DNA from 3 places in the Buttiauxella gaviniae genome. Region 2 is predicted to be linked to each of the others. Evidence: predicted binding sites of a transcription regulator. Region 2 holds the regulator's gene; each other region holds the start of a gene.
What was found. Region 2 encodes CRP, which controls carbon source genes, mostly activating them, when cyclic AMP is high. Its sites were predicted from a motif close to ATGTGANNNNNNTCACAT; they were not measured.
Positions count from the first base shown of each region.

Region 1: a site for CRP is predicted at 1,088-1,105, ahead of serA (phosphoglycerate dehydrogenase). Genes of this name have one in related genera too.
Region 3: a site for CRP is predicted at 1,020-1,037, ahead of focA (formate transporter FocA). Genes of this name have one in related genera too.

Region 1 is NZ_JBFMVT010000002.1:1,114,943-1,117,147, forward strand. Features, by position in the region: gene serA (phosphoglycerate dehydrogenase) at 1-891, opposite strand, end outside; gene rpiA (ribose-5-phosphate isomerase RpiA) at 1,174-1,833, opposite strand; gene argP (DNA-binding transcriptional regulator ArgP) at 2,000-2,205, shown strand, end outside.
Region 2 is NZ_JBFMVT010000002.1:1,536,268-1,538,472, reverse strand. Features, by position in the region: gene AB1E22_RS07835 (YccS/YhfK family putative transporter) at 1-269, opposite strand, end outside; gene crp (cAMP-activated global transcriptional regulator CRP) at 458-1,090, opposite strand; gene AB1E22_RS07825 (OsmC family protein) at 1,405-1,809, shown strand; gene AB1E22_RS07820 (phosphoribulokinase) at 1,831-2,205, opposite strand, start outside.
Region 3 is NZ_JBFMVT010000002.1:3,429,845-3,432,049, reverse strand. Features, by position in the region: gene ycaO (30S ribosomal protein S12 methylthiotransferase accessory factor YcaO) at 1-688, shown strand, start outside; gene focA (formate transporter FocA) at 1,096-1,953, shown strand; gene pflB (formate C-acetyltransferase) at 2,007-2,205, shown strand, end outside.

The DNA.
Region 1 (2,205 bases), 420 kb from region 2:
AGTCGAACCGCCGATGTGTGGCGTCAAAATAACGTTATCAAACTCGCACAGCGGAGAAGTGAACGGATCGCTGTTGGTTGCAGGTTCTGTCGGGAAGACGTCGATTGCCGCCCCCGCCAGATGTTTACGCGCCAGCGCATCACACAGCGCAGGAATATCGACCACCGTGCCACGGGCGCAGTTGATCAACAGCGAGCCTGGTTTCATCAGTGCCAGTTCATTTGCACCGATCATGTTCTTGGTAGAAGCATTCTCAGGCACATGCAGGCTGATAACGTCGCTCATGTTAAGGAGGTCAGAAAGATGCTGAACCTGAGTTGCATTGCCCAGCGTCAGTTTGTTCTCGATATCGTAGAAGTAAACGTGCATCCCCAGCGCTTCAGCCAGAATCCCCAACTGCGTCCCGATATGGCCGTAGCCAATAATACCGAGCTTTTTACCGCGCGCTTCATACGAACCGACAGCCAGTTTATTCCACACGCCACGGTGTGCTTTCGCGTTAGCTTCAGGTACGCCGCGCAGCAGCAGCAGCAGTTGACCAATGACCAATTCAGCAACGGAGCGCGTGTTAGAGAACGGAGCATTAAACACGGGCACGCCACGTTTTGCCGCAGCATCCAGGTCAACCTGGTTAGTGCCGATGCAGAAACAGCCCACGGCCACCAGCTTTTCAGCCGCCGACAGAATATCTTCAGTTAGGTTAGTGCGGGAACGCAGACCGATGAAATGCGCATCACGGATCGACTCTTTCAAAGCATCGCTATCCAGCGCGCCTTTATGGTATTCGATGTTGGTATAGCCTGCTGCGCGAAGGTTATCCACGGCTTTCTGGTGTACGCCTTCCACCAGCAGGAATTTAATTTTGTCTTTATCCAGTGATACTTTTGCCATTTCCCGACCCTATTTTTTAGAACTGATGTTGTGCTGTGTGATAAGACACCCTTCTGCCAAAATATCAAAAAATACGGGCGGGGCAATATAAACGATTGCGCGGTCAACTTATTGAAAAAGGAATAAGCGGCGGCAGGCAGCATAAAATGCCAGGGAGAGGAGAAAAGCAGGAATGAAAAATAGGCGCTGGTTAAGAATGTGACATATGTCACCAAATTTGCCGTTAGATTATTTTGTCATTTTTTATTCATTATTTGGGGCGCATGACACGCCCCGGTCAGATCATTTCACTATGGTTTTCACACCATCGGCGGTTCCAATCAACGCCACATCCGCACCACGGTTAGCAAACAAACCAACCGTCACCACGCCTGGCAGGCCGTTGATAGCATTTTCCAGCGCGATAGGATCGATAATGCTCAGGCCATAAACATCCAGAATGATGTTGCCGTTATCAGTCACCACGCCCTGGCGGTATTCCGGGCGGCCGCCCAGTTTGACCAGTTCACGCGCCACACAGCTACGCGCCATTGGAATCACTTCCACCGGCAGAGGGAAATTACCCAGGACACCGACCTGTTTGGATGCGTCGGCGATACAAATAAATTTGTCCGCGACAGACGCGATGATCTTCTCGCGCGTCAACGCAGCACCGCCGCCTTTGATCATCTGCATCTGGCCGTTGATCTCATCGGCACCATCCACGTAGATCCCAAGAGAATCAACTTCGTTAAGATCGTAAACGGTGATCCCAAGGCTTTTCAGTTTTGCGGTGGAAGCGTCGGAGCTAGAAACGGCACCATCAATTTGATGTTTGATCGTTCCGAGGGCATCAATGAAGTGTGCGGCGGTAGAGCCGGTGCCTACGCCCACGATGGTGCCCGGCTGCACGTATTGTAGTGCTGCCCAGCCGACTGCTTTTTTCAGTTCATCCTGCGTCATGGTTATTTGCCTGTGCTGTGAAAACTGACGCGCATTATAGTGCATGCTTAATAAGAAAGTCCTCGCCAATGGCCGCACTCATCCGATCTTTATGGATTCAGTCTGGATTGGCTGCAAATTTATGTCATAGTGCTGACATAACTAAAACAGGAGTTAGCTAATAACAATGAAACGCCCGGACTATAGAACGCTACAGGCGCTGGATGCAGTGATTCGTGAACGAGGATTTGAACGCGCGGCACAAAAGCTCTGCATTACTCAATCAGCGGTTTCACAGCGTATCAAGCAACTGGAAAATATGTTCGGCCAGCCATTGTTAGTGCGCACGGTTCCCCCTCGTCCTACCGAGCAAGGCCAAAAACTTCTCGCGTT
Region 2 (2,205 bases):
AGAGGCAGCGGTACGGCGGTATACAGCAGTAAAAGCTGCATGATCAAACTGCTGAAAGCAAAAAGGCTGCCGCCAATAATCAGGCGTTTGAAGAAGCGTTTATGGGGTGTATCCAGACCGGCAATATTACAGCAGGCGGGGACTAACGAGAAAAGCAGCCCAGATTGCAAATCGCCAAAGAGCAAACCTACCGCCACGGGAAGACATAACACCAGCGTTTGTCGCAGTGCATAGTTGACTTCGGGATGGTAGATCAGTCTGCGCCACATATACCCTTCTTACTTGAAGCTGCAGCGGCGTTAGCTGCGTTCATTCACCCGAATCACTTACTTTAGTAAGCTCATCGGGATGAACTCACTTGCTGCCTTGCTGCAGCTTCAATTACTCGGGTATAAGTGAATTTTAAAAATAAAAAAGGCGTATTACCGAAGCGATACGCCATTTTTCAAGCAGGAGATTAACGAGTGCCGTAAACGACGATCGTTTTACCGTGAGCGGAGATCAGGTTTTGATCTTCCAGCATTTTTAGGATACGGCCTACGGTCTCACGTGAGCAACCGACGATCTGACCAATTTCCTGACGGGTAATTTTAATCTGCATACCGTCCGGGTGGGTCATTGCATCAGGTTGTTTTGCGAGGTTCAGCAGTGTCTGCGCGATACGGCCCGTCACATCCAGGAACGCCAGATTACCGACTTTCTCAGATGTCACTTGCAGACGGCGTGCCATCTGCGAAGACAGGCGCATCAGAATGTCTGGGTTGACCTGAATCAGCTGGCGGAATTTTTTATATGAAATTTCAGCCACTTCACAAGCGCTCTTAGCACGAACCCAGGCACTACGCTCCTGACCTTCTTCGAACAGCCCTAACTCGCCGATGAAATCGCCCTGATTCAGATAAGAGAGGATCATCTCCTTGCCCTCTTCATCTTTAATCAGAACAGCCACAGAGCCCTTGACGATGTAATACAGCGTCTCTGCTTTTTCACCCTGGTGAATCAGTGTGCTCTTCGATGGATACTTATGAATATGGCAATGAGACAAGAACCATTCGAGAGTCGGGTCTGTTTGCGGTTTGCCAAGCACCATGCGCGGTTATCCTCTGTTTTATAACTGGCTACCAACGACAAGACGCTAAACATCCTGTCTGGCGTTGCAAGTATTAGAATATTCCCCACCTTGGGGAGATGGCATGCAAGTCATTCTTGCTGCCTGTAATTAGTGATGTCCTCTGCATACATACATAACGTCAATGTATCGATGTAGCATCTGGATTGTTTTAGCATAGCTTTTGGCAAGTGTCTCCTATTGTCTCGTTTCAGCTTGACGCAGGTCGCCTTCCGTTGCCAGTTTTGCTCCTTCCGCGTACTCTGGAAGGTAATTTTTTCAACGGGGGAAGCAACATGCAAGCACGTGTGAAGTGGGTTGAAGGGTTAACCTTTCTTGGAGAGTCCGCTTCAGGACACCAGATTTTGATGGACGGTAATTCTGGCGATAAAGCGCCGAGTCCGATGGAAATGGTGCTGATGGCCGCGGGGGGCTGTAGCGCAATCGACGTGGTTTCTATTTTGCAAAAAGGTCGTTATAACGTGACGGATTGCGAAGTTAAACTGACCTCCGAGCGCCGCGAAGAGGCACCGCGTCTGTTTACGCATATCAATCTGCATTTCATCGTGACGGGCATCGATTTGAAAGATAACGCGGTTTCCCGCGCGGTGGATTTGTCTGCTGAGAAATACTGCTCTGTTGCATTGATGCTGGAGAAAGCAGTAAGCATCACCCACAGCTATGAAGTCATTGAAGGCTAGTCGGTGATTGCGGGGCGGTACTTAGCCGCCCTGATTATTGATATTTCGACCTTCTGCCAGACGCTTAACCAACGGCGTCATAATCAATTCCATTGCCAGCCCCATTTTGCCGCCCGGCACCACTAATGTATTGATGTGTGAAATAAATGAGCCCTGCAACATAGCGAGCAGATACGGAAAGTCGATGTCATCCAGACCGCGGAAATGAATCACAACAAAACTCTCATCCAGCGATGGAATGCCACGAGCTGCAAATGGGTTAGAGGTATCAACCGTTGGAACGCGCTGGAAGTTTATATGCGTGCGGGAAAACTGCGGGGTGATGTAGTTGATGTAATCGTCCATCGAGCGTACTACGGAGTCCATTACCGCTTCTCGAGAATGCCCACGCTCGCT
Region 3 (2,205 bases), 1.9 Mb from region 2:
CACATTAATGGCAATCTTTAACGCAGAAGATCAGGAAGTTTACATCGCGGACTACCAACATCTGGATGTGTACGCTTGCCGTATCATCGTGCCTGGCATGTCTGATATTTATCCTGCGGAAGATCTGCTGCTTGCTAACAACAATATGGGTTATCACCTTCGCGACACGATCCTGGCTCTGCCGGGGAGCGAGTGGGAGAAGCAAGACTATCTGGATCTCATCGCGCAATTAGATGAAGAAGGCCACGATGATTTCACCCGCGTACGTGAACTGCTTGGTCTGGCAACAGGCAAAGACAATGGTTGGTACACGCTGCGTATTGGTGAATTGAAAGCCATGCTAGCGTTGGCGGGCGGTGATACCGAGCAAGCACTCATCTGGACTGAATGGACGATGGAGTTTAACGCGTCTATTTTCAGCGCCGAGCGTGCTAATTACTACCGTTGCCTGCAAACGTTACTGTTGCTGGCGATGGAAGAAGATCGCCAGCCGCTGCAGTATCTGAATGCCTTCGTACGCATGTACGGTGCAGAAACGGTTGAGGCCGCCAGTGCTGCGCTAAGTGGTGAAGCGCCATTCTACGGCCTGCAAGCAGTAGACAGTGACCTTAAAGCTTTCCCGGCTCATCAGGCGCTGCTGGCAGCTTATGAAAAACTGCAACGAGCTAAAGCGGCTTTCTGGAAATAAAGTAACAAAACATCACTCAAAGGTGCGTAAACTATAATGTTTACGCTATATTACGGGGCGATTTTTATTGCCCCGTGTTTTTATTGGCAGCGTAATAATTTCATTTGTAACTCAATAGTTAAATATCAGTGAAAATATTATTATTTTATACTGCAAATATTGTTGCCAAATTATTGAAATACTCCATTCTAATTAACCTGGCACTGATGCTGAGAGGCTAAATATCAAATTACATTATAAATTTTAAACTTTATTTTTATCATTACAATCAACAACTTGAACTGAAAAACGAATAAACACCTTCTTTTTTCAGGCCTATAAGCTTGGCGAGATATGATCCATATCAAATTTTACTCTATAATGCTTTGTTAGTATCTCCTCGCCGAATTAAATAAGAGAGAGTTAGTGTGAAAGCTGACAACCCTTTTGATCTATTGCTCCCCGCTGCTATGGCGAAAGTCGCCGAAGATGCTGGCGTCTATAAAGCAACAAAACACCCGCTGACCACGTTTTATTTAGCGATCACTGCGGGCATGTTCATCTCGATTGCCTTTGTCTTTTACATCACTGCCACTACAGGTACTGCAACCATTCCCTTTGGGATTGCGAAACTGATTGGCGGGACTTGCTTCTCCTTAGGGCTTATCCTTTGTGTCATTTGCGGTGCAGACCTCTTCACCTCAACGGTGTTGATTGTTGTCGCTAAAGCCAGTGGCCGTATTACATGGGGACAGCTCGCCAAAAACTGGATCAACGTTTACGTTGGTAACTTGGTTGGCGCACTGCTCTTTGTGTTGCTGATTTGGCTGTCGGGCATGTATATGACAGCGAACGGTGCGTGGGGTCTGAATGTTTTACAAACCGCAGACCACAAAATGCATCACACCTTTATTGAAGCTGTGTGCCTCGGTATTTTAGCTAACCTGATGGTCTGTCTGGCCGTCTGGATGAGCTACTCTGGTCGCAGTTTGATGGACAAGATGTTTGCTATGATCCTCCCGGTCGCCATGTTTGTTGCTTGTGGTTTTGAACACAGCATTGCAAATATGTTTATGATCCCTATGGGTATTGTAGTACGCAACTTTGCAAGCCCGGAATTCTGGACCGCAGTTGGGTCGTCTCCGGACAATTTCACACACTTGACCGTGTTGAACTTCATCACTGACAACCTGATTCCTGTGACAATCGGGAACATTATCGGCGGTGGTTTACTGGTTGGGTTGACGTACTGGGTAATTTATCTGCGCGGTGGCGATAAGCACTAAGTGCTAACCACGGCGTAGGGAATAAGAAATCCACATTAGAAGGTAGGTGTTAAATGTCCGAGCTTAATGAGAAGTTAGCCACAGCCTGGGAAGGTTTTGCCAAAGGCGAATGGCAGAATGAAGTCAACGTGCGTGACTTTATTCAGAAAAACTACACCCCTTACGAGGGCGACGAATCCTTCCTGGCAGGTGCTACCGAAGCAACTACCACTCTGTGGGACAGCGTCATGGAAGGTGTTAAACAGGAAAACC